Regions from separate parts of the Exiguobacterium sp. s16 genome, predicted to be linked through region 3. Evidence: riboswitches for the same ligand, from Rfam matches in the RefSeq annotation. Region 3 holds a riboswitch; each other region holds the start of a gene.

Region 1 (10,613 bases), on a different contig from region 3:
AGGAGTCCACTTATTTCGCACCTTCGACGTTCATATGTTTACTGCGCAACTGGCCGCATGCCGCATCGATGTCAGTCCCGTGCTCAAGGCGGACACCGGTGTTGATGCCACGCTTCTTCAAGACATCATAGAACGCCATGATGTCCTCCGAGGTACTGCGCTCGTATTGGATATGCTCGTTGACCGGGTTATACGGGATCAAGTTGACGTACGACTTGTCCTTAATATCGTCGATGAGCGCCGCCAATTCCTCGGCGTGCTCCGGTAAATCGTTCACTTTCGACAGGAGAATATATTCGAACGTGATTCGTTTGTTCGTCTTCTCGACGTAATACCGGATGGCCGGCATGAGCTTGTCGAGCGGGAACGCCCGGTTGATTTTCATGATTTGCGTCCGCAGCGCGTCGTTCGGCGCATGGAGCGACAGCGCCAAGTTGATGCGCAAATCGAGGTCCGCGAACTTGTAAATCTTGTCGGCGAGTCCGCTCGTCGAGACGTTGATTTTACGCGGCGCGATCGCGAGACCGCGCTCGTCCTTGACGACACGCAGGAAGTCGACCAAGTTGTCAAAGTTATCGAACGGTTCGCCGATCCCCATAACGACGATATGGCTGACCCGGGCCCCTTCGCCGACTTCGTCCAAGTAGTGTTGAACGGTCATGATTTGTTCGACGACTTCGCCCGCCGTCAAATCACGTGTCTTCTTCAAGAGACCGCTCGCACAGAAGCTGCAGCCGATATTGCACCCGACCTGCGTCGTCACACAGACCGAACGGCCGTACTTATGTCGCATGAGCACAGTCTCGATATAGTGCCCGTCGTGTAGTTTAAGTAAAAATTTGACCGTCCCGTCGCCCGCCTCTTGTTTGACGAACAGGTCTTGCGTCGAGATGACGTATTCGGCGGCGATCGCCTCACGCACCTCGGCCCGTACCGAGATGTCCTCGATTTGCTTCACTCGGTCGATGTAGAGCGAGTCCCAGATTTGTCTCGCATGGAAGGCGCTGTATCCCCAAGAGACACACGCTTCTGTCAGCTGATCGAACGTCAGCCCGTATATAGATGGTTTCATTGCTATCTGTCCTTTCTTCAATCCGCATACGTACCATTGTAGCGGACGTGGACGACGGGTGCAACGTTCTTATAACGGTGGAACGGGACGCGAAATATGCCGCTCGAACGCATACGCCAGACGGATCAAGTCACGTTCGGCATAACTCGTCCCGGTGAACGACAGGCCGAACGGCGCCCCGCTCGCTTTCAAGCGATATGGGATCGTGATGGTCGGATGCCCGGCTTTTGCCGCCATGTCATAGTTCAAATCGTGAGGCAAGACGAGCGCGTGCAACTGCTGTTCGTTTAATAGACGGTCGAGTCCGTCCGTCTTGGCGTCACGCACGTCATCGAGCCGGCGCGTCAAATAGGCCGCCTCGATGAGACGTCCCGACAATCTTTCCGCTTTCTCGAACGTCTTTTGTCCGTGCGGGATCGTCTCAGGATGTCTGTTGTTCCAGTCCATCAAATCCGACAACGTCTCGTATGGGAGCGTCGTCGTGGCCAGGTACGCCTCGATCCCGAGTTTGAACTCGTGGTACAAAATATCGCCTTGGTCGAGCGTATCATGGGCGGGCAGTTCGACTTCGACAAGGTCGATGCCGCTCTGTTTCAACAGCTCGGTCGCCTCACCGTATAATGCTTGTTCTTCTGCTGATAAATCAGCTTTGACGATCCCGACACGCATCCCGACCGCTTGGCGCTCGTCGAGGCACGTCCGATACGGCGGACCGGCCGGGAGGTTGAGTGTCGCCGGGTCCGCCGGGTCTTCCCCTACCATCGCCTCAAGTGCCCTTACCGCGTCTTCGAGCGTTCGTGCCATCGGTCCCGCCGTGTCTTGCGACCGCGAGATCGGGATGATGCCACTCCGACTGATGAGGCCGACGGTCGGTTTGATGCCGACGATGCCGTTGTGCACGCTCGGATGGATGATCGAGCCGCTCGTCTCGCTACCGACAGCGAGCAGTGTCAGGTTCGCTGCGACCGCAGAGGCCGAACCTGAGCTCGAACCTCCGACATCGAGCTTATCCCCATATGGATTGAGCGTCTGCCCACCGACGCCGCTCCAGCCGTTCGGCATGCCCTCGGTCAAAAAGTTGGCCCATTCGGACAAGTTCGCTTTCCCGAGGATGATGGCCCCGCTCGCTCGCAGGTTTTGGACGAGATTGGCGTCCCGGCCTGCGAAGTGATGCGCGAGTGCGACGGCCCCGGCCGTCGTCTTCATGAGTCCGGCTGTCTCGACATTGTCTTTGATCAAGACAGGAATGCCGAGTAGCGGCAAGCGTAGCCCGCGACGAAATGCCCGGTCAGCCGACTCGGCCTCGAACAAGGCGTCCGGGTTCACCTGGATGACCGCCTTCAGTTTGTCGTTGAACTGGGCGATCCGGGTCAAATAATAGGCCGTCACGTCACGCGCCGTGAACGTTCCTTCTTTATATCCGCGATGGGCGGTTTCGATATCGAGTTCCATAAAATCAAATGTGTCAGTCATATTGATTCCTCCTTTGGTCACTCGATGGTATTCGCTATCGACATTTGATTTCCTGTTTTCGTTCGCCAACGAATGTGTAACTTGGTACACTGAAAGAAAAGGGAGGTTACTATGAACCGTTCGTACGTACTCGTCTTATTGTCCGTCTTTGCCTTGTTCTTCTTACAGTTATATGCCGGGGACGCCCCGTATACGCTACCGCTCTCCATCGTGCTCGGCATCCTGATCCTCGGTGCCACCTTGCTCCAACTACGGCGCAAGCCAAACCGTTGACGCCGCTTCAAATCTGATGGTATGATGCTGTCACCAACTACATATCGATATCTTGAGTGAACGAGAGACCTGGCTCTATGACTTCACAGCAACCTGCTACGGCAAGGTGCTACTACCAGCAAGGCGATTGCCTTGGCCGATATGACAGAGCGCTCATGTCGATGACATGGGCGCTTTTTTTGGGAATGAACATGAGGGGGACTTATTAATGGAAAAAGCAACATTCGCAGGCGGCTGCTTTTGGTGCATGGTGACACCGTTCGAGGAACAGCCCGGCATCGAGTCGATCGTATCAGGTTATACGGGAGGTCACGTCGACGATCCGACGTATGAACAAGTGAAGACAGGGACGACAGGACACTATGAGGTCGTCGAGATCACGTTCGACCCGACGCTGTTCGCTTATGAGCGACTGCTCGAACTGTATTGGATTCAGACCGATCCGACCGATGACGGCGGTCAATTCCAAGACCGAGGCAGTCAATATGCGCCGGCCATCTTCCATCATACGGAAGAACAACGTGTGAAAGCAGAGCAGAGTCGCGACGCGCTCGCGGCGAGTGGACGTTTCCAACAGCCGATCGTCACGAAGATTTTACCGGCCGACACGTTCTATCCGGCCGAGGAGTACCATCAAGACTTCCATAAAAAAAATCCGGCCCACTATAAAGAGGACCGGAAAAAATCTGGGCGTGACGCATTCATCGAACAAGCCTGGTAAGCGAAAGACGGGTCGTCTGACCCGTCTTTTAGCTTTTGGCGATTCCGAGCATGAATCCGGCCACGACGATGAGGCCGATACCCATAAAGACGAAGACACGTTCTTTCGTCGTCTTCTCTTCTTTTAATAGATAGATCCCGCCGAGCGTCGCCACGACGACGTTCAATTGCGACAAGGCGAATGACGTCGCGATTCCGACTTCACCGCTCGACACGAACAGCCCGAAGTTCCCGATCCCCCAGGCGATCCCGGCCAAGATGTTTTTGAACGTCTTCGGATCGAACTTCTTCACATCTTTCTCACGCAGGCTGAACAACAGCGCCGCGACGAACATCCCGACCGACTGTGGCAAGATCGCCGTGATCCCGTCGACCTCGAAATAGTTCGTCAGGACGGCGTACGTCACGTAACCGATACTCGACACGAGCAGAACGAGCAAGCCTTTCTTCAAGGCGCCGCTGCTGTCGCCGTCTTTGTTCTGCTGATACGACGTCAACGCAGCCCCAATCACGATGAGAACGAGCGCCGAAAATCCGAGCCATAGTTCGGTCGTCGTTTTCCAGTCTCCGAGGACGATGACACCGAACAACGATGTACCGAGAAGCTGCATGCCGGTGCTGATCGGCATCGCCTTCGAGACACTTAAAATTTGAAACGATTGGAACTGTAAATATTGTCCGAGTGCCCAAAACGCGCCGGAGATGAATCCGGTCACGATTGCGAGCGTCGTGAACCCGGGATTGAACACGAGTGCGATAATGACCGCCATCACCATCGCCCCGATTGTCGTCCCGATCAACTGTTGAATCGGCTTCCCGCCGACCTTTGAGACGATGAGCGGGATGCTCCCCCACATCAAGGCAGGTAAGAGTGCGAGTAAAATCATTTCCATACATGACACCTGCTTTCGTAATATAACATCATTTGTGATTTTCCCACGTTCAGTGCTGATTAAACTTTGTTCAAAAAAATTAAAAATAGCCATTGCCAAATGTTTTACTAGGATGATATAATAATTTTCGAACGGGGCATTAGCTCAGCTGGGAGAGCGCCACGCTGGCAGCGTGGAGGTCAGCGGTTCGAGCCCGCTATGCTCCATTATTGAAGTCACCACTCATTTGAGGGGTGACTTTTTTTGCGTCGCCGCTCGGTTTAACTCATCCGCTAGCGGGTAATGATTGTAAGACATCATTATTCTAAAGGGGGACTTATCATGGACCGAGCCTCTGTCGAAGAGACCATTTTAGCCGTCATCGACTGTATGCGGGCAAGCAATCATTGTTTCTCAAAATGCTTACAAGAAGAAGATTTGTTGATGGTCGCCGAGTGTATCCGGCTGACGAAAGAATGTTCGGAAGTGTGTGCACTCGCCTTGAACGCGCTCGAGACCGATTCGGCTTTCACCAAACCGATTGGTGCACTCTGCGCCCAGGTGTGTGACACGTGCGCCGTCGAATGTGGCCGCCACTTGCACGACCATTGCCAACGCTGTGCCGAAGCATGTCTCCGCTGTGCCGAAGCATGCCGCAACCTCGTGGCCGCATAATCGCTTTTTAGTCTAACGATATGTTAGACTTTTTTTATACTTGTTTTTACGAGAAAGGGATTAATTATGCCACATTCAATTCTTGCCATCGACGTCGAGACGGCGAACCGCGATAGTCGCAGCATCTGCTCTGTCGGCTGGAGCCTGCTTGTCGACGGTGAAATCATCGAAACGAACCAACTGCTCGTCAATCCGGAGGAAGACTTCGATGCCGGCAATATCCGGGTCCATGGCATCCGGCCGAGCGATGTCTGGGACGCCCCAGCGTTACCCGAGGTGCTCGAACAGCTCTATCCGACGCTGCGGGATGTCGACCTCGTCATGGCACACAACGCATCGTTCGATATGGGCGCGTTCAAGAAAGCGATCGCCAAATACGATTTATATACGTTTCCGACGATCGAGTACGGCTGTACCGTCAAGTTGTCGAGAAAACTGTATCCAGGTCTGCCGAATCACAAGCTGAACACGATGGCGGAATATTTGAACGTCCCGTTCATGCATCACGATGCGGCTGAAGATGCTCGCGTCTGTGCCCTGCTCATGCGCGACATGATGCAGAAGACCGGGATCCATGATCCGCGTGAACTGCACCGGTACACATCGGTCAAGCTCGGAAAACTCGCTTATTGAACGATATGCATGCCAGACAGGCCAAGACACACGTCTTGGCCTGTTAGCGTTTAAAGATCCATTTTTTCTGGACATAATAACTGACGACGAACAAGAAGCTGTCGACGAACACTTTGATCCACACCTCACCGTCGCGGATGACATAGAACAGCGCATAGACGAGACCGGCCGACAGCGCCATCTGCAATCCGACTAGACCGAAGTATTTCGGCATCGCCCGCTTCGCCTTCGAATGGAACACAATTTTCCGATTGACGAAATAATTGAACAGCGATGACAGGATACGGGCCACGACCGTCGCAATCAAGACGTGCGTCGTCTCGAACCACGGATTCAACAAATAGACGAACAAGGCATAGAACCCGATGTCTAACAGAAATGATGCGACCGATGATAATGAATAGGCCAAAAACATGCGATAGATAAGAATCGAGTCGATCACCGGCCGGAAATGGGACGAGGCGTTTTCTGCCACATAGACGGTTTGAATTGGTGTCTGATGAATCGGGACTTGCAATCGTTTCGTGAACGTCAACATGTTCATCTCGAACTCATAACGGTTCCCCGGCACATCAAGCAATTGTTCTGCATACCGCAGCGGAATCGCCCGGAGGCCGGTTTGGGTGTCCTTCAGACGAAGACCGCTGCCGAGCAACATGACGCCGCGCGTCATCTGATTTCCGAATCGGCTCCGGAACGGGATATCGGACCCTGAAAAGTCGCGGCAGCCCATAATCAAATGATGAGGCCAACGTATGCCTTCTTCATACAGCTTCAAGACGTCGGCCGGCAGATGTTGCCCATCCGCATCGACCGTGATGACCCCGTTCGTTCTAGGGAAATGCTGAACGACATGTCGAATCCCGGTTTTCAACGCCGCACCCTTCCCTTGATTCCGGGTATGCTCGAGCACCGTGACCCATTTTCCGACCTCGTCAAAAATCGGACGGGACGTCTCGGCACTCCCATCGTTCACGACGAACAGATGGACGAACCCTTCTTCTTTCAACTCCCGGACCAGTGTGACGAGCGCTTGATCGGGATTATATGCTGGGATTAATATGACGTAATCATCAAGACGTTCCACGGAATGCATTTGCATCGCCACCCCTCCTTCCCTCCTTCTATACCCAAGTGAGTGAAAAGTGATTCCTCGAACCGCCTCAAACAAAAAACACGATGTCCGAGGACACCGTGTGGTCGATCAACCGATGAAGATGAAGTAAGACGACGCGAAATAGACGAGGACGACGAGAACGGACGGCAAGACGTAGCGGAACTTCGACGTGACATCTTTTCGAAGGACACTGTACATGACCAAGACCGACAAGATCGTGATCCCGATCGCCGTCACCAAGTGTGACGTGGACACATCCGCCAAAATCGAACCGCCTCGGTAGAAGACATCCGACATCGCGATGATGAGCATATTGAAGATGTTACTCCCCAAAATCGAACCGAACGCCAAGTTGACGTTACCAAGCTTCAAGGCGACGAAGACGGCGACCGCTTCTGGGAGCGACGTCGAGGCCGCGATCAAGAAACTGCCGACAAAGCTCGAACCGAGTCCGGTCACGACGGCGATTTGGTCACCTAACACTGAAAGCGCCGTTCCGGCCGCCATGATGACGAGTGCGGCGATGATGAAGCCGATGACCGCGCGCTTGATCGGAATTGAGTCGGTGACGCTGACACCGACTTCTTGCTCGACTTCCCGTTCTGTCGTAGGTTCTTTTGGACGTTGTCCGATATAGTAAATCCCAACCGCGTACAACCCTGCAATCAATAAGGCATCGATCCCGATCCCGAGAATCGTGAAGTCGATGCGGATGACGAGTGCGAGCATCGTCACGAGCGTCAACATCAAACCGAGACTCGCCGTGTAGAGGTGATCCCGACTTGCTTCGTTAAATAGACGCTTCTGACGATAATACAAGTCAAACATCGCCAAGATAAAGATGTTGAACAAGTTCGAGCCGAGCATGTTCCCGATGGCGATGTCCGGGTTATTGATCATGACGGCCGATACGCTCGTCGTCACTTCCGGAAGCGATGTCGCTCCGGCAAGCAACACGGTCCCGACGAGCATGCCGCTCATCGTCGACTTCTCGCTGATGACGTCGGCATACGTCGATAATTTGATGGCAGCATACACGGTGAGTGCTGCGGCCAAGATGAAGTAAATAAATACCATTTTCTGTGTCTCCCCTTTTTCAAAAAATCAAAAAAGACCTTTTTATGGACGCCGAAGAAGCATCCATAAAAAGGTCTCGCGGACTTGGATCAGAAGCTCGATGGACCGAGTGCGTTGCACCGTAGTGACGATCCATCGACCACATTCGTGGTCGCTACTCCCCTTCTTATGTTCACGATGAATATATCACGTTTAAGGTCACTTGACAATCATTTCACTCAAGCCACGCGACGATCTCGTCCGACTGCAGTGCCATTCGATACGATAATTCATCGATCGCTTGGAGTGCCGGGAGCGACAAGCGTTCCCACAGTCCTGCTTCTTTCAATTGAGCCGACAAGGCGTCGAGCTCGGGTTGATTGACCTCGGTCCCGTGACGATAACCTTCGCGCATCGTCTCGTTCAGCTCAAAAGCGGTCTGACAAAGTGTCGTCGTCTCTTGAAGCCACTCCTCTTCACGGAACCCATGTTTGATGACACCGAACAACTTCTCTAACTTCTCGGTCCGCCCTTCTTCGACTCCATAAAATAACAAGTTCATTTCCGTCTCGAACGCTTCGATCAGCGTCGTCGTCTGCGCGAACGGCGTCAACGCATGGAGCAGTTCATGATAATACCAGGATTGGTCGCGGAGCGGCCGATTGAAACGGTCCCATACTTGTTTGCCGGCAGACTCGACGTCGAGACGAATCGAACGCAGATTATGTAGCTTGTCCGCGGCCAAGAGTGCGACTTCATCATACTGCATCGTCCGCACATGCTGAATCGTCATCCGTTTGCGTTCTTCCCACGACTGATGTTTCCCCGGCTCGGACACAGCCTTGACTAGACGTGTCACTTCATGTCCAAATCGTTCACTCAGTTCATCAGGTGTCGTCAACGTATCTTCGAGCAAGTCGTGGAGCAGACCCGCCACGACGACCGGGACGGGTTGCCGATCTTCGACGAGCAACATGGAGACGGCCACAGGATGGGTCAAGTAAGGAATATTCGTTCCTTTTCGAAACTGTCCGTCGTGACGGACGGCCGCGAAACGGAGTGCCTCCTCGATGATTTGATGCACGACGCTTCCTCCTTCGCTAGTTTCAATGTACTCCCCATCCTATACCCGTCACTAGGTCTTTACACGCATATCGGTTGTTGAAAGATAGGGTAATGGTCCCAGTTTCTTGATTCAAGCTTCGTAAATCATCTTTTTCGTCATGCCCCCGTCGACAATCAAATTATGCCCGTTGACGAAATCGTTTTTCTCGTCAATCAAATAAGAGACGGCACGGACGATATCCTCCGGCGTCCCGACACGTCCTGACGGATGCTGCGCGTGATCGATATCACGAAGGGCTTCATCCGAGGTATGGATCCATCCGGGACTGACCGCATTCACCGTGATTGGTCGTTCAGCCAAAGAGACCGCCATCGACTGAGTCAACGAAACGATCCCGCCTTTTGAGGCGCCGTATGCTTCCCAATCAGCCTCGTTCTGAAGCGCGCGGGTCGAGGCCACGTTGATGATGCGGCCGAAAGCAGCCCCTTCGTTCAACGTCAAGAAAGCTTTCGAGCAAGCGAACGTCCCGACGAGGTTAACATCGATCACGCGTTTGAACGTCTCGACGTCGAGTTCGGTCATCGGTTTGACGAGTGAGGATACGCCACCGTTATTGATAAGCACATGGGCGGTGCCGACTTCTTGATGAATTACTTTGAATACGCTGTTCACATCCTCATGATCCCCCAAATCCATCTGATGGAACGTCACTCCTTCAAGTTGTGGGTCTTGCCCGATATCGAGTCCGACAACACGATATGTCGTGCTAAAATGGCGGGCCAGTTCCCGCCCGATTCCTTGGCTGACACCGGTTATAATCATCGTCTGTTTCATTGTCATCCCTCCTGGACAGTAGAATACCCTGATTGCATGAAAATGAGTCCTATCAGTTCGACCAAAGTGTTTGGTCAGACGTCGTCACGACGGTCGCACCTGCCTCAAGGGCGGCCTCGATTTCTTCAGACGACGAGATCAAGCCGCCGGCGAAGACTGGAATATTTGTCGCTGCTTTCACGCACCGGATATATTTCGGGACGAGACCTGGTAATACCTCAATATAATCCGGTTGAGTGCGGTTGATGAGGCGATAACTCTTCTCGAGCGAACTCGAATCGATTAAAAACAGACGCTGCACCGTTTTAACTTGCTTTTGTTTCGCTTTTAAAATGACACTGCCTTTCGTCGAGATGATTCCATACGGTCGAAACGTCTGACACACATATTCGGTCGCATATTCATCCGCCTTCAGACCTTGAATCAAATCGAGATGGACGAACACTTGCTTGTCATGGGCCGCTAGTAACTGAAACACGGCATCAAGCCGGGCCACATGTACTTCAAGCAAGACGCCAACTTTGAATGGCCCTCTCACAAATGTCTCGAGGTCTTTCATGTCTCGGAGAGCAGGCAAAATCGTTTGACCTTCAATCATTCCCACACAACCTTTCTCCATTCCAGTTTCTCTCATTATCTGTACAACGTCATCCGGAAATCAAGGTTTACCGATTCAATATAGCGGGAAAATAATTTTAACTTATGCGCAGAGAGGGAGTAGTGACATGGTGAATGAAGTAGATGTACGGATTGAGACACCGACACCGGAGGAGCATCAACGCCTTCGCGTCAAAGCAGGCATGCCGAAACGTTCCGACTCAG
Region 2 (10,613 bases), on a different contig from region 3:
GTTCGTTAACAACGCCCCGAGACTGAAGGCGATGACGTGAATCGGCAGTTTGTACTGGCTCGCCTCGCGTAGCGTGTTCTTGATTAACAGCTTATGGTCTTCCGCGGTCAAGCCGACCGTCTGTCCGGTCACGACGAGAACTTCATATTCGTCACGTAACCGTCCTAAAAACGCCTCGCTCAAGCGTGACGTGAACTGGAGCGGATAGACGATCACGATGACCCCTTTTCGTGATTCTTCTTCGTATGTCATACTGTCACCTCATTTTATTATGTCCATGTTTTTATACTAACAAAAAACATCAGCCGAGACTGATGTTTGTCAGAAAATCCGTCTAGGGTCTTAGCTCGGGTCATAGCGCAAATGAATCAGTTCCATCGGTTGGTCGTACACTTCCTCTTGAATCCGATTCAACTCGATGAACGCCTCATGGTTCAAAAAGGCGATCGCCTGCTCGTTCGAACTCTCGACGTACAGTTCGATCGGTTGAACTTTACGTTCGCGCAGATGAGACAATAAGGCCGTTCCGAGACCTTGTCGGTGATGGGTCGGATGAAGATAGAGTCGGAGCACTTCCCACGTATCCCCGCGGTCGATCGCATGATAGAACCCGATGACGTCGCCTTCGGCTTCACCGACAATGAACAACTGCTCTTTCGCTTCCTCGCTTGAACTGATGGCGCGGACGATCTCTTCTTGCTGATAAGCCCGTTCCATTACTTTTGAACGAACCTCGTCTTGTTCACTGACCGTTGCGAGCGCAATATCGCGGATGGTGGCGGCATCTTCTGGTACGGCTTCCCTGATCTTCATAACGGCATCCCCCTTTTGGCCAATCTAGTAGTATCATTCCCCATCAGCAAAAAAATATCCTGCCCGCTCATTACTTTTTGATGTCGAAATGAAGGAAGACGTTATTTTCCATTTTGACTCGGGTATAAGAGTATCAATGCCAACTTACAAAAAGGAGTGTTACTATGGAACCGAAACTACAACATGATCCAAAACTAGAGCAAGCCAACAATCCAAATCGTCAGTTTGACCAAGCAAATGCAGGTGGCCCTAAAATCACCGTCGTGACCGGGATGCTCCTCGGCGCCCTCGTCGGCGGTCTGCTCGCCTTACTTAGCACGTCGAACCGTGAGAACACGAAACAATCGTTCTCGAGCGCGAAATCGTCGGTCGGCGGTCTCGTCGATACAGTCAAACAAGACCCAGCCGGAAAGGCCTCACAAGTCATCGACCAAGTGAAATCAGCTTCTGGAATCATCCAAGAAGTTGCCACTGACGTTCAAAACGTATACGAGAAAGTCGCTGGTGAAGTCGACACGGTCAAAGAAGACGTGAACAAAGTCGTCGGCACGGCGCAAGAAGCGAAGTCAGATCTTCAATCGATCGGCGAGAAAGTCGTCGATGCGAAAGATACGGCGCTCGGGCAAGAAACTTCATCCGACACGTCATCAAGCAATAACGAATCATCGAATGACAACAAAACACAAGCCTAACAAAAAAACGACCTTTCGCTGAGAAAGGTCGTTTTTACTGTCTTATGCGAAGCGTTTCGCGCCTTCTTCAAGCACTGCCGCTTTATCCGTTTGCTCCCATGGGAGTTCAACGTCTGTACGACCGAAGTGGCCGTAAGCTGCTGTCTGCTTGTAGATTGGACGGCGAAGGTCGAGCATCTTGATGATGCCGGCCGGCCGGAGGTCGAAGTTCTCGCGAACGAGTTCGACGAGCTCAGTCTCGCTCAATTTGCCTGTGCCGAACGTGTCGACTGCGATCGATACCGGGTGGGCAACGCCGATCGCGTAAGCAAGTTGAACTTCTGCTTTGTCAGCAAGTCCCGCTGCAACGAGGTTTTTCGCTACGTAACGAGCCGCGTATGCCGCTGAACGGTCAACTTTGGTTGGATCTTTACCTGAGAACGCGCCGCCGCCGTGGCGAGCGTAACCACCGTACGTATCGACGATGATTTTACGTCCTGTAAGGCCTGCATCCCCTTGTGGTCCACCGATGACGAAACGGCCAGTCGGGTTGATGAAGTATTTTGTATCCGCGTCGATAAGTTCAGACGGGATGACCGCGTCGATGACGTGCTCTTTCAAATCAGCTTGGATTTGTTCGAGTGTGATGTCTTCGGCGTGTTGCGTCGAGATGACGATTGTGTCGATGCGAACTGGGTTGTTCGCTTCGTCGTATTCGACCGTCACTTGTGTCTTACCATCAGGACGAAGGTAAGCGAGCGTGCCGTTCTTACGAACTTCTGCCAAACGACGTGACAATTTGTGTGCGAGTGAAATCGGGAGCGGCATGAGTTCTGGTGTCTCTTTTGTTGCGTAACCGAACATGAGACCTTGGTCACCAGCGCCGATCGCATCGATTTCTTCTTCAGTCATTTGTCCTTCACGAGCTTCAAGCGCTTGGTCGACACCTTGGGCGATGTCTACCGATTGCTCATCAATCGATGTGAGGACAGCACAAGTCTCTGCATCAAAACCATATTTTGCACGTGTGTAGCCGATCTCACGAACTGTTTCACGAACAACTTTCGGGATATCCACGTAAGTTGATGTTGTGATCTCACCTGCTACGAGCACGAGACCTGTCGTGACAGATGTCTCAGCCGCAACGCGGGCGTTTGGATCTTCAGCTAAAATCGCATCCAAAATCGCATCTGAGATTTGGTCACAAATTTTATCCGGATGTCCTTCCGTGACGGACTCCGAAGTGAAAAGTCGACGGTTCAAGTTTGCCATTTCGAAAAACCTCCTATAATAAGGGTGATGTGTGGACGGTACTCGTTCCCCTTACGCGTTGCTTTGGGACGGTAATGAAAAAAACCTTTCGCCATGTTCAATGGGAAAGGTTGAATCGTTCTTCCTTACCCTCTTATCGTTCGAAGCTTGCGCTTCGCTTCAGGATAGCACCTTTTCCGAATAACAATGACAAATCGGACGGTTGCTGGGCTTCGTAGGGCCTTGTTCCCTCCACCGCTCAGAATAAGAGTATCCGTTACGAAGACCATCATATAAATGACACCCCGTTCTGTCAAGCGTATCGACTGAATTCGTAAAACTTTTCACGAACTCGCAATAGTTATGTTTGTGAAATATCAAACATTTTTTTGTCGGTTTTCGATTTTGTACTATGACCTGGTACAGAATATGTTAGAATGACAGTGTAAGAAAGCGCTTACTTTAAAGGGTAAAAAAGGCTTGTTTTTGATTAGTATGTCACATATAATAAAAACGTCATACTAATTAAACGCGGAAGTATGCGGATTTCATCCACATCTATTTAGGGGAAAGGTGGGATTCAGGATGGCGACAACGCTCCTGAAAATCGAAGAATTAATTAAAGGTGCCGACATGATGCGGAACTTAACGGTTCCAGAATTGGTGGAAGAAGCCATTCGCAACGGGGAAGGCGTACTGACGAAAGACGGGGCTTTATCGGTCAGTACAGGTAAATTCACAGGACGGTCACCGAAAGACAAATTCGTCGTGCAAGATGAAGTCAGCAATCATTTAGTAGACTGGGGTCCGGTCAACCAACCGATCGCAGAAGAGAAGTTCACGGCACTGCTCGATAAAGTGCTCACGCATCTCGAGACGAAAGACAAGCTCTATTATCTCGAGGCGTCTGCCGGGGCTGACGAGCATTATACGCTCCCGGTCCGGGCCATCACAGAATACGCGTGGCACAACTTGTTCGCGAAACAGTTGTTCTTGCGCGAATGGCCGACACAAGGTGCCTTTGATCCGTTCACGGTCATCTATGCACCGAGCTATAAGGCCGATCCGGAAGTCGACGGGACGAACTCCGAAACGTTCATTCTCGTCTCATTCGCCAAACGGACCATTCTGATCGGGGGAACAGAATACGGCGGCGAAATTAAAAAATCGATTTTCTCAGTCATGAACTTCCTGTTACCGGAACAGCACGTCTTGTCGATGCATTGCTCGGCGAACGTATCGGACGCCGGCGAGACGGCTCTCTTCTTCGGGCTATCGGGTACCGGAAAGACGACGCTATCGGCCGACACAGAACGTCATTTAATCGGGGACGACGAGCATGGTTGGTCTCCTGACGGCGTCTTCAACATTGAAGGCGGTTGCTACGCGAAGACGATCAACTTGTCGCGTGAGAACGAACCTCAAATCTACGATGCCATTCGATTTGGCTCGTTGATTGAGAACGTCGTCTTGGACGAGGAACGGGCGCCAGACTACAAGAACATCTCACTCACTGAGAACACACGGGCCGCCTACCCGATTCAATTTATCGATAACGCGATGCTTCCGTCACGAGCCGGGCATCCGAACACGATCGTCTTCTTGACGGCCGACGCATACGGCGTCCTGCCTCCAATCAGCAAATTGACGAAGGAGCAGGCGATGTATCACTTCTTGTCAGGCTATACGTCGAAGCTAGCCGGCACGGAGCGCGGCGTGACGGAGCCGCAGGCGACCTTCTCGACATGTTTCGGGTCACCGTTCTTGCCGCTCGCACCGGAACGCTACGCCGACATGCTCGGCACGTTGATCGAGAAACATGACGTCGACGTCTATCTCGTCAATACGGGTTGGACCGGCGGCGCATACGGCGAAGGATCGCGGATGAAGCTCGCCTATACACGGGCGATGGTGAACGCGGCCGTCAACGGGAAACTCCGTGACGTCGAGACGACGCGCCATGACATCTTCAACGTCGAGATCCCACGCCACATCGACGGGGTGCCAGACGACGTGCTCAACCCACGGGGCACATGGAAAGACGGGGCCCGCTACGACGCCGAGGCGGCAGCGCTCGCCCGTAAGTTCCAAGACAACTTCAAACGATTCACGAAAGCGAGTGAGGCGGTCGTCGCGGCCGGCCCAATCATCGTGTAATAAAAAATGACTAGCGCCTGGTTTAGGCGCTAGTCATTTTTTTGGTGCGACGGCTAACATCCAGTCCATCGCCTCATCGGTCGTCTTCCACTTTTCCCAAAACGGGAGTTGATGAGCGAACGGGACGATCCAAAGTTCGGCCCGCTCCCCCATCCGTTCGGCCACGGCTGTCGCATGACGGAGCCGCACTTGCTCGTCGTCTGTCCCGTGAATCAATAACGTCGGGGCCTCCCAGTCCTTGTAGAGGGGTGAACGCTCCACGTACGCCGCACGAGCCGCTTCCGGATCACCCCCGGTCATACGGCGGAGCATTTTCCGCATCGAGCGTTGCTCTTCGTACGTCCATTCCAAATTGGTGACACCCGCCCATGACGTCACGGACGTGAGCGGCCGCTCCGCGGCGAGCGACAACGCCATCATGCCCCCACGCGAGAAGCCAAGGGCATGAATGAGCGTGTCCGTTCGATGGACGCGATCATAGAGAGACAAGACATCCTCTAAATCGGCCCCGCCGAAGTCCTCTTTCCCGCTCCCCCCATGGTTACCCCGATAAACAGGCGCCACGACGTGGAAACCTTTGGCCGCGAACTGCATCAACCGGGGCAAGCGCACGTCGCCGATGCGTCCTGTTCCACCGCGCAAATAAAACAGGACGTGCCCGTTCGGTCGCGTCGGCGTGATCGTATAGGCGACGACATCCTCACCATCGCGCGTCGCGTACCAGCCACGGTGGACCGCATAACCGGCATATGGTGGGAGGACCTCGATCCGGTCAAACCATTCGTTTTTCATGTAGCACCTTCATCGTTTCCGGGAGCACCCGGTCTTTCATCATGAAACTGTACCGGTTGTTCCGGAGCAGATTCGTTGGCAGTTCCTTCATGAGCACGGCGCCGTCGGTCTCATCGACGGCCGGATGGTCATCGAAGCGCTCGATCTCGGCGAAGTAAATATTTTTGATGACCGTGTCCCCGCGCCCGAGCACGCGGTATTGTCCGAGATAGTGCAGCGTCTTCACGACACCACCCGTCTCTTCATACACTTCCCGAATCGCGGCATCATCCTCATGTTCGCCGGGCTCAACTTTTCCACCCGGAAACTCGAGTCCGCGTTGCTTATGCTTCGTCAGCACCCATTGATTCTCATAGCGGGCGACGACCCAGACGTGGAGCGGCGTATCCGAAAATGGATAGTGCGCGAAGCTCAACTCGACTTTATTGTGATAGTAGTCCGTGAATGTCAACATAGTCCATCCCTTTCTTTCCCCTGTCTACTCTCACTTTACCTTGTCTTCCCCCAGTTTCAAACAAAAAAAATAGGCCCGCCGGAGCGGACCTACTCGAAATTACTGGTTCAAACGCTTTTCAAGCTCAGCTTTTTGTTCTTCGTAACCTGGTTTTCCAAGCAACGCGAACATGTTCGCTTTATACGCTTCGACGCCCGGTTGGTTGAACGGGTTCACCCCGAGAATGTATCCGCTCATCGCGCATGCCTTCTCGAAGAAGTAGAACAAGTAACCGAGGTGGTACGGCGTCATCTCTGGCAATTCGACAACGAGGTTCGGTACCTCTCCGTCCGTGTGGGCAAGGAGTGTTCCTTCAGCCGCTTTGTCGTTCACGAATTGGATCGTTTCGCCGGCGAGGAAGTTCAAGCCGTCGAGATCTTGCGCGTCTTCTGGCACGTTCATCGCGTGACGGACGTTCGTGACACGGATGACCGTCTCGAACAAGTCACGACGACCTTCTTGGATGTATTGTCCCATCGAGTGGAGGTCAGTTGAGAAGTCGACAGCCGCCGGGAAGATCCCTTTGTTGTCTTTTCCTTCTGATTCGCCGTAAAGCTGTTTCCACCACTCCGACACGTAGTGCAAGGCCGGTTCGTAGTTGACGAGCAACTCGATCGACTTGCCTTTCGCATACAAGGCGTTACGGACGACCGCATATTGGTACGCCTCGTTCTCAGAGAGCTCTGGTGACGAATAGGCGTTTTGTGCGTCGCGTGCACCTTCCATGAGGGCATCGATGTCGATGCCTGCCGCAGCGATCGGAAGGAGTCCGACCGGTGTGAGGACCGAGAAGCGGCCTCCGACGTCATCCGGGATGACGAACGTCTCGTAGCCTTCCGCATCCGCAAGCGTCTTCAAGGCGCCACGGGCACGGTCTGTCGTCGCATAGATGCGCTCACGAGCACCGTCTTGACCATACTTGTCTTCCATGAACTGTTTCAAGACACGGAACGCGATCGCCGGCTCTGTCGTCGTTCCCGATTTCGAGATGACGTTGACCGAGACGTCTTTGCCTTCGAGCACCTGGAGCAACTCCGTCAAATAAGTAGACGAGATGTTGTGGCCGGCGAAGAAGACTTGTGGCGCGTTGCGCTCTTCTTTTGACAATACGTTGAAGAATGAATGTTGAAGCATCTCGATGGCCGCGCGTGCGCCGAGGTATGATCCACCGATCCCGACGACGACGAGGACGTCCGAGTTCTCACGGATTCGTTCCGCGGCCGCTTTGATGCGGGCAAACTCATCCGTATCGTAGTTTGTTGGGAGGTCGACCCACCCAAGGAAATCGCTACCTGCCCCGCTGCGGTCATGGATGACCGAATGCATTGCTTTCACGGTTTCTTGCAATTGATCGACTTCATGTTCCCCGACGAAAGACAGGGCGTTTGAATAATCGAAACGTACAGTTGACATGTCATTTCCTCCTTTAAATCGCTCCTTGAAGAGCCATACATGACCCATCATAAACGGAAACGTCGGATTCGTTCAATCATTATTGCAAAATAGGCATCAAATCGCCTTATTTGCTCAACTCAAGAATCGCTGCCACGTCTTCACGTTCGAGTGTGCGGAAGCGACCGAACGCCCCGCGTTTCATCGCCGAATCCAAGATGGCGTCGAACGTCGACTCGTCGATGTCATAGTCACGGAGCGAGCTTGGCGCGCCGAGCTCATCGAAGAAGGCACGAACGGCTGCAATCGTACGCTTCGCCGTTTCCAAGTCTGTGTCAGCCGGTTCGACGTTGAACACTTCTGTGCCTAAGCGTGCGAAACGTGCTGCATTGTCTTCATCGAGTACATGTTCCATCCAGCGCGGGAACAGGATCGCGAGTCCGCCTGCATGCGGGATGTCATGGACAGCCGAGACCGCATGTTCGATGTTGTGCGATGCCCAGTCGCCCGAGGCACCCATTTGGAGCACACCGTTCAAGGCGATCGTACCTGAGAACAAGATGATGGCGCGCAAGTCGACATTTTCTAAATCGTCGACGAGTTTCGGTGCCGATTCGACGACCGCTTTCAACACGCCTTCCGTCATCCGCTCTTGAACCGGCGCATGGTTCGGGTGGAAGTACTGCTCGAAACAGTGGCTCATCATGTCGACGATGCCGTAAATCGTTTGGTCTTTTGGCACTGATACCGTGTAACGTGGGTCGAGGATCGAGAACGTCGGATAGACGAGCGGGTGACCCCAGCCGTACTTCTCTTGTGTCTCCCAGTTCGTGATGACCGAACCTGAGTTCATCTCAGAACCGGTCGCCGCGAGCGTGAGCACCGTACCGAACGGGATCGCTTCCGTCGGGATGTGGTCACGGAGCACGATGTCCCAAGCGTCGCCTTCATACGGGATGGCCGCCGAGATGAGTTTCGTGCAATCGATGACCGAACCGCCGCCGACCGCGAGCAATGCGTCGATGTTTTCTTCACGCGCTTGTTTGACGGCACGACGTACCGTCTCGATGCGCGGGTTCGGTTCGACGCCTGAGAAGTCGACGAAATCGATCGAGGCGTTGTTCAGTTCCGCCACGACTTCATCGTACGTGCCGTTCTTTTTGATGCTCCCGCCTCCATAGACGAGCATCACTTTCTTGGCGTCAAGCGCCTTCAACTCGCTCGCGAGTTTTTCAATCTGATGTGTCCCGAAAATAAGTTTCGTCGGGTTCTTGTATTCAAAGTTGTGCATGTTTCATCCTCCTTCGAAAATATGTAACACCTACACTATATACCCTGTTTTTTATGATTGAAAAGCAATCAGGCCTGAGCGTAGATGCGGTCGATGATCGTATGGAGCGTCACTGCCTGTTCCGCTTGCAGGTACGATGGCTCGTGCCGACAAGCCTCGAGGAACGTGCGAATCTGACTGGTGTACGGATCTTGGAGCGTCAGATGGGCCGGTGATTTATCGAATAAGGCGCCATGCTCTTCCGTATGGAGTTGGAGAGGAAAGAGCGACGCCCCGCCCATCGTGCCCCGTAGTTCGACCCGCATCGTGTCCGCCGCCTCGACATTGGCCATGAAACTCGCGTCTAAAAACAAAGATGCTCCGTTGTCGAACGTGACCATCGCCCGGGCCGTGTCTTCGACCGAGAACGCCTCCGCGTCCCAATCACCCATCAGCCCGACACCAGGCCGTGTGCCGAGGTATTGACCGACGTGACCGATGACATCGACCGGCTTCGGATAATCCATCAAATACAAGGCGAGGTCGAGCATATGTACCCCGATATCAAGCAGTGCACCGCCTCCTTGCAGTTCCTTATCCGTGAACACGCCCCATCCCGGGATACCACGACGCCGCAGGGCAAGGGCCGTCGCCGCATAGACATGACCGAGTTCCCCGGCATCGATCATCCGTTTCAATAGTTGTGTGTCCGACCGGTGCCGGTAATGGAATCCGTAATGAAGCGTCCGCTCTGCCTTCCGGGCCGCTTCTAGCATCTCGTTCGCCTCACGGGCCGAGATGGCCGGTGGCTTCTCACAGAGGACGTGGCATCCTGCCTCGAGTGCGGCGATGACTTGCGCTTTGTGGAGCGCGTTCGGCGTACATACACTGACCGCATCGAGTTGTTCTGTGACGAGCATCTCTTCGACCGTCTCATACACCCGTTTGATTCCAAACTGTTCAGCCACCGCTTCCCCGCGCTCTCGCGTCCGATTCATGACGGCGACGACGTCGGCCCCTGCCGCGATGTATTGCGGGATATGGGCAGTCTTGGCAATTCCACCCGTACCGATGATTCCGATTCTCATGGTCCTCACTCCTTTTCTGTACTGTTCGTGAACGAGCGGGACATTTCCTGTACAAAAAAAAAGACGACCTGCACATGGCAGGTCGTCTCAATCACTTACTTCTTGAAGTTCGTGTTTTTGATCCAGTCTTCGAGCTTGTCCTTGAGGACAGTGAATCCTGGAGCTTCTTCTTGCTTGAAGTTTGAAGCTTCGTTGCGGCGTGGTGCGCCACGACGAGCTGGCTTAGCCGACTTCTCGCGTTTTGGAGCTTCTTGTGTCGCTTTCATTGAAAGCTTGATTTTCTTAGATGCTTCATCAACATCAAGAATTTTCACTTCAACTTCTTGACCGACTTGAACGTACTCGTTCACGTCTTTCACGTAGTCGTGTGAGATTTCAGAGATGTGGACAAGACCTTGAGTCTCGTCGTCGAGTGCGACGAACGCACCGAAAGGTTGGATTCCTGTTACTTTACCTTTTAAAACTTGATCTTTTTCGTATTTTGCCATTACAAACACTCCTATGCTAAATTCATCAACTTACTATAACATACTTTTTTCGATAAAGTGTACAAATTAGTAAAAAAGATTATTTGGGATTATTTTCGTGTTTCAAAGTCGACGGGTCGGGTAAATACAAATCAAGCAAGACTTCAAGTATTCCCCCCTGATTCCGCTAGGCTAACGCCTAGCCCTTTTTTTGTTCAA
Region 3 (10,613 bases):
GGAAAGGCGTCTACTTCACGTTTTCGGAAAGTATCGTCCTCATCATTTTCTTGTTTTTTGATTTCGAGACGGCGCTTTTCGTCAATCAGATTGGTCTCCTCGTCTTCCAGTTCGTAAACTTGAAACCGCGCGTCGCGCTTCGACGCTTCCGCTTCACGTATCCTTGGAACGCCATCACGTCTTTCTTGGAGATTGCCATCCCAGCCGGTGTTTACTTGGCACTTGGTGGTGTGACCGGTCTCGGCTTCTATTCTCAAGACTCGTTCCTGCCGCTCGCCGGTTTGATTCTGGCCATCATCTTGAACACGATCGTGCAAAAGTATCAAGTCGGTTGGTGGTTCCGCGTCGACATCCCGGTCCGCGATTTTCTGAGCATCGCGTTTTATACGTATATCGTCAGTCTCGTCTTCATTTTGGCGGCCTCGTTGTTCCGGGAGACGAATTTACTCGTCGTCAGCAGCATCGCTGCCGCGTTGACGTTCTTCATCAAGCGGCTCATCATCCAAAAAGGCCGGCAAGACGCCTTTAAATCGTTGATTGAACAGTATGACGAGGCAAAAGAAGCCGTGTCGTTATCGCAGAGCGAGGCGCAAGCCATCGAAGTGTTTCTCAGTCAATGTGAGCGGCTCAATCACTATGACGAAGGGTTCGTCGAGTTTAAACTGTTCGACCGTACCCTGTACTTTGATTTGAAGACGCGTCAGCCGATTGACCGTCACATCGTGTTCGATTTGCTCGATCACGCTTATCCGAACGAAGCCTCGGTCGAATATGAGATGCGCTTCGAATGGGACGCACCACTGTCGAACGAATTTGACGACGACTATCATAGTTTCATCTCGGTTCGGTCCGAGGAGATCGAAGGGATTCGCACGTGGCTCGTCATGACGGGTGAACACGTCTATGGGTATCCCTCGACCATCCAACGTGAAATCGTCAAACTTCTCAAGTCGTTCAACCGGACGATCAGCCGTTGCCATGAGCGCGACCGTCTTTACACGGAAAGTCGGACCGACAGCTTGACGCTGCTCGCGAATGCACGCGCGTTTTACGAATACGGGATTCAACAAATCTCGGACGGTTCGATGTATCCGATTTCGGTCGCGATGCTCGACATCGACTTTTTCAAAAAAATCAACGATTTGCACGGACATCAAGTCGGGGACAGTGTGCTCCAAGAGTTTGGACGGCGGATTCGCCAGGCACTCCGCACCGAAGATTTTGCCGCCCGTTACGGCGGTGAAGAGTTCATCTTGCTATTGAATCGTTGCGATGTCGAACAGGCAATCGAGATCGCCGAACGGATCCGGCAACAAATCGAGAACAAACCGTTCCACGTCGACGGAATCGATATCCCCGTCACCGCTTCGATCGGTGTCGACACGATTCAGGCGTTCGGTGACAAACGCCTCGACGATACGATCCGGAACGCTGACCGGGCCCTCTACGTCGGCGGGAAGTACGCCGGACGCAACCGCGTCGCCCATTACAATTTCTTAACGACTTGACTCACCCCCACGTTCACCGCGTGGGGTTTGCTATTGACAAGCGGATTTGAAACAGGTACGTTAGGGAACGTGTCTTATAACTAAATATCACAACTTTTTTATCAAGAGAGACTGAGGGACTGGCCCAGTGACGTCTCGGCAGCGGGTAACCTGTGCCAAATCCAGCGAGCAGTCTGCTCGAAAGATGAAAAAAGTGTTTTCTTGTAGAGAGAGCCTTTTTTCAGAAGGCTCTCTTTTTATTTTATGAATGAGGTGAATCGATTGGAACAACCGACAGCTAACAAATGGGCACTATTGCCTTTGCTCGTCTTCCTCGTCTTCTTTATCGGGGCAGGCATCTACTATAACGACTTTTATAAATTCCCGGTCCTGATCGCGGCGTTGATCGCGGTCATCGTCGCGGCGATGATGACGAAAGGCAGCGTCACTCAGACGGTCGAGCGTGTCGCCCAAGGCGCGGGGAACCCCGGCATTTTGATCATGGTCTTCATCTTCTTGCTCGCCGGAGCGTTCTCGAGTGTCGCCGAAGCAATCGGCGCAATCGACGCGACCGTCAATGCGGCGCTGACATTTTTACCGTCCTCGCTTCTACTGAGCGGTTTATTCGTCATCGCGGCTTTCATCTCGATGGCGATGGGAACGTCGACGGGCACGATTGCCGCCCTCGCCCCGATCGCGCTCGGTATCCACGAAGAAAGTGGCGTCAATATCGCCATCGCGGCGGCTGCCGTCGTCGGTGGTGCCATGTTCGGGGACAACTTGTCGTTCATCTCGGACACGACAATCGCTGCCGTCCGGACCCAGCGTACCAATATGCGTGACAAATTCCGAACCAACTTTTGGATTGTCCTCCCGGCCGCCATTATCACAATCGTCCTCTTATCGGTGTTATCGAGTGGAGAATCGACTGTCGATGCAGCCACGTTCGAATGGTATAAACTCATTCCATACCTCGCCGTCATCGCTCTCGCCTTGACCGGGTTGAACGTCATTCTCGTTTTGCTTGGCGGGATTGCCTTGACCGGCATCATCGGTTTGATCGATGGGAGTTTGGCTGTCACTTCATACGTCACGGCTATGGCAGACGGGATGATGGGTATGGCCGAGATTTCGCTCTTGACGCTCCTCATGGGCGGACTCGTCGGACTCATCTCGCATAACGGCGGGCTCACTTACTTGCGTGACGCGCTCACGTCGCGGATTCAAAAACGTGCCGGTGCCGAATGGAGCATCGCCGGGCTCGTCAGCGCGACGAACGTCGCGACGGCGAACAACACGATTTCGATTCTCGTGGCCGGTCCGCTCGCCGCCAATATCGCCGACACGTATGACATCGAGCGAAAGAAATCAGCGAGTGTGCTCGACATCTTCTCGTGTGGCGTCCAAGGCCTGTTGCCTTATGGGGCACAGCTGCTCATCGCCGCCGAATTGACGAATACGGCGTCACCAGCGCTCGTCCCGTATATGTTCTATCCATTCCTGCTCTTCATTTGCGGAGGGCTGGCCATCGTCTTTAACTTCCCGCGTTTCAAAAAGCGCGCCTGACCAAAACGACCCTTTGAAGCACTAGCTTCGAAGGGTCGTTTGACGTTTCGTTTCACGTTCACGTTGAAGTTGTTCGTTGCGTTTTTTGAAGGCGCGCCGCTTGAGCAATTCCTCGAGGCCACGGCTGATCGCCCAAAGAACAAACAGTAACAGTCCAAGCATCGATAAGCGGAACGGACTTTGAATAAACTCTTCCCACTGGTCACCAATGACCGAAAAAATCAAGACGACAAGCAGTTTCCCGAACCCCGCCGCCATGATGAATGTCCGAAGCGGCATTTGAATGAGGGCAAGTAAGTATGTGATCAAACTGACCGGGATGAACGGGAGCGAATATAAAAACCCAAGCGAGATCGGGCTCATATGGTTGATGCGTTCCAGCCAATATACCCCTTGTTTATGTTTTTCGAGCCACCGTGTCATCGGTTTACGGAATACGTAACGGACGGCTGTAAAGACAAGAATCGTCCCTAGTAAACTACCGACCCAAGACAATAACGTCCCGAGCAAGAACCCATACGTGGCCGCGTTCGCCGAAATGATGAGGACGAGCGGAAGAAATGGAAAGATCGCCTCAAGGAACGGCGCCCCTAGTCCTGCCCATGGGCCTCCCGGAAGCTCTTGCAGCCATTCAATCAGTTGGATAATCCATTGTTGGAGTGATGTGAGCATATCAGTTTCCACCTTCGACTTTCATTAATACCTTTTACCCGATTTCGCTCAGGAAGACGCATCCCCCTGCACGCCAGTAAAAAAAATAAAAAGTATTTGCGAAATTTCGCTGTGATATCTATCATATAATATGGACTTGTGGTTGCAGGCAAGTCCGCTCGTCGAACGACACAACCCAACGTTCGTTTTCCTGCAAAAAACTGAACACAGGGGAGTAATAACATGGAAACAAAACCAATGCGGGTCTTGCTGTACTATAAGTACGTCAACATCGAAGACCCAGAAACGCTCACACAAGAGCACCTCAAGTATTGTAAGGACCTTGGCATCAAAGGACGGATCTTGATTTCTTCCGAAGGAATCAACGGAACGTGCTCTGGGACTTGGGAACAGACCGAGCAATACATGAACGACTTGAAAGCGAACCCGCTTTTCAGCGATATCGAGTTCAAAATCGATGAAGTCGAAGAGCATGCGTTCAAAAAAATCTTTGTCCGTCATAAGAAAGAGCTTGTGACGTGGCGCTTTGATGGTGAGTTCGACGTTCCTAAACAGCACGGTGCGTACCTCGAACCGGCAGAATGGAAAGAGATGATGAATCGCGACGATGTCGTCATCCTCGATGTTCGTAACAACTACGAGTACGATCTTGGTCACTTTAAAAATGCGATCAAAATCGATGTAGAGGCTTCTCGTTACATGCCAGATTGGCTCGAAGAGAACAAGGACCTCTACGAAGGGAAAACCTTACTCACGTACTGTACCGGAGGCGTCCGTTGCGAGAAATTTACCGCATATATGCGTGACCAAGGTCACGACAACATTTTCCACCTAAAAGGCGGCGTCGCCATGTACGGCAAAGACGACGCCACGAAAGGCGAAAATTGGGAAGGCGAGCTCTACGTCTTTGACGAGCGCATCAACGTCCCAGTCAACACGGTCAATCCGTCGGTTGTTTCCGAATGCATGCACTGTGGGACGAAGACGGTCCGTTACGTTAATTGTGCCAACCCGGTGTGTAATGCTCAACACTTCTGTTGTGAAGAGTGTGAACCGAAACAAATGCGTTCATGCTCGAAAGAGTGCCAGGAGCATCCACGTAACCGCTATATCATCGAGAATATCGCGGACAAACTTCAGGAGACTGAAGGCGTCGTCGGGTAACAAAAATCGACCGAGAAGCACTTCGAGCCTAAGCTCGAGGTGCTTTTTTTTGACAAAAACTTTACGTCTAGTGCCTGAGAGAATCGGGTATAGTGTAGATACCATTGTCAGACAGGAAGTGAATCGATTGCTCTTTAACGAACCTTTACTCGCCGCCTTGCTCGCGTGGTTCATCGCTCAAGCGGCCAAGCTCGTAACCGAACTCATTAAAACACGAGATTTTGAACTTGAAATCATGTTTGCCTCAGGTGGGATGCCAAGTTCCCACTCCTCGACCGTCGTCGCATTGACGACCGTGATCGGGCGTATCGAAGGACTCGACTCCAGCATGTTCGCGCTCGCCCTGATTTTCGCGACGATCGTCATGTACGATGCGACCGGTGTCCGACAAGCGGTCGGGTTCCAAGCCCGTTTGTTGAACGACTATTTCAAAGGTATCAAACATGAGACACCGATTTTAAATGAGTTGGTCGGTCACACCCCGTTCCAAGTCATCGTCGGTGCCCTGCTCGGTCTCGTCATCGGATTGTTTTTCCCGATTTAAGCTGAATTTTAGAGGCATGTCGCCCCTTCTTCTCAAAACACTCCATCTTTTTGTGAACTTTCACAACAGAGACGGTATAGTGAGAGAGAGGAGGAATCGACATGCCTTTTTTGCAGAAATCTTATGAATCGCTCGATACGCTCGCCGAAGCAATCGGACAAGCGATTCGGGCCCCGATCACGATTGAAAATCGCCACCATCAGTTGCTCGCCTACAGCACCCACCCCGACTCGACCGACCCGGCCCGCATCGCGACCATCATCGGCCGTCGTGTGCCGGAAGCGGTCATCGAGGACTTATGGGAAAGTGGAATCCTGCAAGAAGTGATCGACCGAGACGAACCGGTCGTCATCCCAGCCCGGGTGGCTGTCGGTTTAGGCGAACGTGCCGCTGTCGTTATCAAACAACAGGACGATGTGCTCGGTTATATTTGGAGCCTCGCCCGAACGACCCCGTTCTCGGAACAAGAGCTCACTGTGTTAAAAGAAGGCGCGAGCATCGCTAAAAAATTGCTCATGACCATCGCCATGCATGAGCGGCGCATCGATGCCGAGCTCGAGCGTTTCTTTTTAGAAGTGTTGGCCAGCCCCAATTTGTCGCCCGCTCATCGCGATCGTTTGAACGAACTCGCCCCGATTGCTGTCGCCAGCCGACTCACCATCATCGAGTGCAGCCAACCGATCACCCCACAGCTGGCGGAGCGATTGTTTTATGTTCTCGCGACCCAACAAGCGATCGAGGTCGTGCTGCACGCCATCGATGGTCAACAGCTCCTCGTCTGGCATTATATGAAATCGGAGTTAGCCGAGGAAGAGACGGCACTTTTGCAGTGGGCCAATCGCTTCGAGACACAGCTCCGAGAGAAATTCACGGAAGTCGATCCACGTTTAGGCGTCAGCCGTCGTTTCTTTGAGAGCGACATGCTGTATGCCGCGATGGAAGAAGCACGACAGGTCACGTCGCTTCGTCGGAAGTTCCCCTATGAGCTTGCCGCGACGCACACGTTCGAACAAATCGGGATTTATCAGCTCGTCCCAGATCTCGCTCGCCGAATCGGGCTTCGGCTCGAAACGCATCCGACCATCGAGCGTTTGCAGGCATATGATGTCGCCCATCATACCGAGCTCGTCACGACGCTCGAGTGGTATTTCTATTTTGATGGGAACGTCAAACGCGTCGCCGCCCATCTTCACATCCACCCGAACACCGTGCTCTATCGGATTCGCCGCATCGAGGAACTGACGAATATTACGCAAGTCTCACTGCCCGAACGAGCCGCTGTTTACCTCGCCATCAAGGCAGGCCAATACCGACAAGATGATTGATGCCCGCTTTGTGATTTTTCACAAAGTGGGCATTGTCATTTTTAGAATCCATGCTAAAGACAGCGTTTTCGGATGGGTCTATACTAGAGGTGTGAACAAATTGTGTCAGTAGAGAGAAAGGGGAACTTTACATGAAAATCGGGGTATTGAAAGAAATCAAAAACAATGAAAACCGCGTCGCCTTGACGCCGATGGGTGCAGCCGTATTAACTGAGCTTGGACACGAGGTTCTCGTCGAGACGGAAGCCGGTGTCGGGAGCGGCTTCACGAACATGGAGTATGTCGATGCAGGGGCGACAATCGTCGACACAGCCGCAGACGTTTGGGGAAACGTCGAATTAGCGTTGAAAGTAAAAGAACCGCAACCGTCTGAATATCGTTATTTCCGTCCGGACTTGACGCTCTTCACCTACTTGCACTTGGCAGCCGAACCAGAACTCACGAAAGCACTCGTCGATTCAGGCGTGACGGCGATTGCTTACGAGACGGTTGAAATCGACCGCACGTTGCCGCTCCTCACACCGATGAGCGAAGTGGCTGGACGAATGGCCGCTCAAATCGGGGCCCAAATCCTTGAAAAACCGCACGGTGGAAAAGGGATTCTCTTGTCAGGCTTGCCTGGCGTACCACGTGCGAACGTCACCGTCATCGGGGGAGGTGTCGTCGGGATGAACGCAGCCCGCATCGCCATCGGCCTCGGTGCCAACGTCACAATCATGGACATCAGCCCAGCCCGTCTTCGCCAAATCGACGACCAATTCGGCAACACGATCAATACGCTCATCTCAAATAGCTACAATATCGCCAAACAAGTGGCTGACAGTGACCTCGTCATCGGTGCCGTCCTCATTCCAGGCGCGAAAGCACCGAAACTCGTCACAAAAGAAATGGTGCAACAGATGTCACCTGGGTCGGTCATCGTCGACGTCGCCATCGACCAAGGCGGGATTTGCGAGACGATCGACCATATTACGACGCATGACGCACCGACGTATGAGCGCTACGGCGTCCAGCACTATGCCGTAGCCAACATGCCAGGTGCTGTCCCACGTACGTCGACGCTCGGTTTGACGAACGCGACGATGCCGTATATCGTCGAGTGCGCTCAAAAAGGGATTTTCCCGGCGCTTCGTGAAAACGCGGCGTTACTCAAAGGCTTGAACGTCATCGACGGGACAGTCACGTATGAGGCTGTCGCGCGTGACCTCGGCTACACGTTCGTGGCGCCTGCTGAAGCGGTCACAAAACAATTACAAGCGTAAGGACCAAACCGACAGAACTATTCTGTCGGTTTTTATGTCGTCACATCATCAAAAAACGCTCGAACCGGTTGGTTCGAGCGTTTTCGTGCTTATGCGTTTTCGACGGCGATATCCTCACCAATGATTTTGACTTCTGGTTCAAGCTCAATCTCGAACTTCGCCTTCACCGTCGCTTGGACGTGACGGATGAGCGAGATATATTCAGTCGCCGTCGCTTCATCGATATTGACGATGAATCCGGCGTGCTTGAGCGAGACCTCCGCCCCGCCAATCCGCTTCCCTTGTAGGCCGCAGTCTTGAATCAATTTACCGGCAAAGTAACCAGGCGGTCGTTTAAAGACGCTACCACACGATGGGTATTCAAGCGGTTGTTTCGACTCGCGCTTGTGCGTCAAGTCATCCATCACTTCTTTGATCGCCTCATAGCCGAGCGGCTCGAGTTCGAACGTCGCTTCGAGGACAATCAGCCCGTCTTTAGAAACTCGGCTCGTCCGATAATCGAGGTCGAGCTCTTCTTTCGTGAGCGTCATGAGTTCGCCTTCTGGTGACAAGACGACCGCGCTCGCGATGACGTCTTTCGTCTCTCCACCGTAGGCGCCTGCGTTCATGTAGACTGCGCCACCGACCGTCCCCGGGATGCCACAGGCGAATTCTAAGCCTGATAGTTCCTCGGTGAGCGCTTGGCGTGACACATCGATGATGGCCGCGCCGGCTTGGGCGATCAATTGATTCCCATCGCGACGAATCGTTTTCAACTCGTTCAAGTTCAAGACGATTCCGCGAAGGCCGCCGTCACGGACAATCAAGTTTGATCCAAACCCGAGAATCATGAACGGGACGCTCTCGCGATGAGCAAGTTCAAGCACGGCTTGTACTTCCTCGTACGTGTGCGGGGCCACGAAATAATCGGCCTTCCCGCCTAATTTTGTATACGTGTGTGCCGACAGTGGTTCGTCTTGGTTGACGCGATCGGCCGGAATGATAGTAAGTAGTTGGTCTAAAAAGCTCATGCGTTGCCTCAATCCTTTACGTTCTATTTTAAGCATGCCTCGGTTCGTCAAGAGAGAGGCAAACACGTCACTGAATGATTTCAGTACGAAACACAGTATACAAATCTTTGACAGGGGTGACAAGCAACGTTTTCTTTACAATGAAGCAATTAGTTTATAGCAATAATGATGTAGCCACTGCCACTACGATAGGAATTGTGAAATTATCCCAGTCCCGATACGAAATCGCTTCTGTCAACGTAGCGATAATGGAAATAATGAATCCATATGTTACCACTTGCCAAAGTGGAACATCATTCCACAAAAACAATAAAAAGAGGACAGCGTACGAACTGAGGAACATGGCCATGCTCCCTTGAAACGAGCGTTTCTGTCCGTATAAGTCGTACGTCACTGTACCATATTTACGTCCAATCAGAGCGGCCAACCCATCTCCCCACGCCAAAACGAGCGATCCGGCCAAAAAAGCGAGCGGCTCCGATTCGAAGAAAAAGTACAGGATGACGAGCAAGGCGATCGGATAATAGACGGTACCGAGTGATTTGCGCTCCGTCTGGTGGACCGGTGACGGACTCTTATAAAGAAGCAACGCGTTCGCAAACGTGAAGAAGACGAGCGGGACGGCTGCGACGTACCAAGTCTCCATTAACCAGACTGCAAGCAGCGACCAATGGCCGACCGCGATATGTACACTCTTTCGAATTGTCTCATCCGTCCAGCCGAGGCGTTTGCCAATCTGTTCAAGACCGACGAGAAACACCAGGACAATGACGATGGACAGGATGGAACTGACCCATTCATTCATCGTTGGACCACCTTTATCTACATTTTTTTATACGTTTCCATTATACCTTAATCAGGCGATAGCCTAGCTTCCTTTTCAAACATTTGGTAGAATGAGGTCAAATGACTGTATAGCCAACGGACGTAGGTGGCTATAGAAAGGATGCCTGTATGCGCGACGCAATTTCGATTCAAACTTTGGCTGATTGCCTTCATTATATGCGGGTTGGCGACGTAGACCGGGCCATCTCTCTCTTCCCAGAGGACGTGCGTGAGCATTTCCCGAAAGAACTTCGCAAAATTCATTTGTTTCATATTGAAAAGAACGGATTGTCGATCAATCAAATCGTTGCTTTGGCGAACACGTTGACGGGGGAACACTTATCCGCCACCACGATCCAAAACTGGACGAAACGAGAGGTCCGGAAAATCATCGGAGTGCCCCGGGTCGGTAAAAAATACTCGCTCCAACAAGCGGCCATCATTTATTTACTCGATGATTTGAAGCACCTGTTCTCGCTAGAAGAGACGAGTTCGCTCCTGGCGCTCATCTTCAACAACCCTGACCGTGATGAAGACGACCTCATCTCACCGATCGACTTTTATCGTCTCTACGCCGAGTACGCCAAATCGACGAGCCCGATCGAGCTCCTCGACACCCGTGCGAAGCGTTCGATCGAGAAGATGGGCTATACCCATCCGAACATCTTGCACGTCCTTAAACTCTGTTTATACGCGCACCGCGTGACGACCCTCGAGATCGAGGCCAAACATTATTTGAAGCGCTTCATTTGACCACG

Evidence for each region. A riboswitch is a leader RNA that binds a small molecule or an ion and turns the genes downstream of it on or off. The one in region 3 is predicted to bind S-adenosylmethionine.
Region 1: it holds a riboswitch for S-adenosylmethionine, as region 3 does, so the genes downstream of both, msrA (peptide-methionine (S)-S-oxide reductase MsrA) here and KNP86_RS14075 (Na+/H+ antiporter NhaC family protein) in region 3, are expected to answer to the same signal.
Region 2: it holds a riboswitch for S-adenosylmethionine, as region 3 does, so the genes downstream of both, metK (methionine adenosyltransferase) here and KNP86_RS14075 (Na+/H+ antiporter NhaC family protein) in region 3, are expected to answer to the same signal.

Annotation. Positions count from the first base shown of each region.
Region 1 is NZ_JACSLM010000002.1:514,132-524,744, reverse strand. Features, by position in the region: gene rlmN (dual-specificity RNA methyltransferase RlmN) at 11-1,072, opposite strand; gene KNP86_RS06180 (amidase family protein) at 1,142-2,545, opposite strand; gene KNP86_RS06175 (hypothetical protein) at 2,657-2,818, shown strand; SAM riboswitch class I at 2,863-2,963, shown strand; gene msrA (peptide-methionine (S)-S-oxide reductase MsrA) at 3,027-3,539, shown strand; gene KNP86_RS06165 (GRP family sugar transporter) at 3,568-4,431, opposite strand; tRNA gene KNP86_RS06160 (tRNA-Ala) at 4,565-4,637, shown strand; gene KNP86_RS06155 (four-helix bundle copper-binding protein) at 4,753-5,085, shown strand; gene KNP86_RS06150 (3'-5' exonuclease) at 5,152-5,718, shown strand; gene KNP86_RS06145 (bifunctional glycosyltransferase family 2/GtrA family protein) at 5,762-6,820, opposite strand; gene KNP86_RS06140 (sodium:calcium antiporter) at 6,923-7,912, opposite strand; gene KNP86_RS06135 (HD domain-containing protein) at 8,127-8,975, opposite strand; gene KNP86_RS06130 (SDR family NAD(P)-dependent oxidoreductase) at 9,087-9,791, opposite strand; gene KNP86_RS06125 (glycerol-3-phosphate responsive antiterminator) at 9,844-10,389, opposite strand; gene KNP86_RS06120 (GNAT family N-acetyltransferase) at 10,517-10,613, shown strand, end outside.
Region 2 is NZ_JACSLM010000002.1:143,752-154,364, reverse strand. Features, by position in the region: gene KNP86_RS04300 (alpha/beta fold hydrolase) at 1-252, opposite strand, end outside; gene KNP86_RS04295 (GNAT family N-acetyltransferase) at 343-813, opposite strand; gene KNP86_RS04290 (hypothetical protein) at 978-1,505, shown strand; gene metK (methionine adenosyltransferase) at 1,548-2,756, opposite strand; SAM riboswitch class I at 2,887-3,006, opposite strand; gene pckA (phosphoenolpyruvate carboxykinase (ATP)) at 3,321-4,892, shown strand; gene KNP86_RS04275 (alpha/beta hydrolase family protein) at 4,926-5,684, opposite strand; gene ytkD (RNA deprotection pyrophosphohydrolase) at 5,665-6,138, opposite strand; gene KNP86_RS04265 (glucose-6-phosphate isomerase) at 6,238-7,590, opposite strand; gene KNP86_RS04260 (iron-containing alcohol dehydrogenase) at 7,697-8,860, opposite strand; gene KNP86_RS04255 (Gfo/Idh/MocA family protein) at 8,929-9,927, opposite strand; gene yugI (S1 domain-containing post-transcriptional regulator GSP13) at 10,023-10,415, opposite strand; gene KNP86_RS04245 (lysine N(6)-hydroxylase/L-ornithine N(5)-oxygenase family protein) at 10,610-10,613, opposite strand, start outside.
Region 3 is NZ_JACSLM010000011.1:42,933-53,545, forward strand. Features, by position in the region: gene KNP86_RS14070 (GGDEF domain-containing protein) at 1-1,508, shown strand, start outside; SAM riboswitch class I at 1,604-1,699, shown strand; gene KNP86_RS14075 (Na+/H+ antiporter NhaC family protein) at 1,752-3,053, shown strand; gene KNP86_RS14080 (TVP38/TMEM64 family protein) at 3,075-3,725, opposite strand; gene trhO (oxygen-dependent tRNA uridine(34) hydroxylase TrhO) at 3,948-4,889, shown strand; gene KNP86_RS14090 (divergent PAP2 family protein) at 5,008-5,433, shown strand; gene KNP86_RS14095 (PucR family transcriptional regulator) at 5,535-6,758, shown strand; gene ald (alanine dehydrogenase) at 6,890-8,020, shown strand; gene murB (UDP-N-acetylmuramate dehydrogenase) at 8,110-9,030, opposite strand; gene KNP86_RS14110 (diacylglycerol/polyprenol kinase family protein) at 9,185-9,835, opposite strand; gene KNP86_RS14115 (DUF1836 domain-containing protein) at 9,985-10,608, shown strand.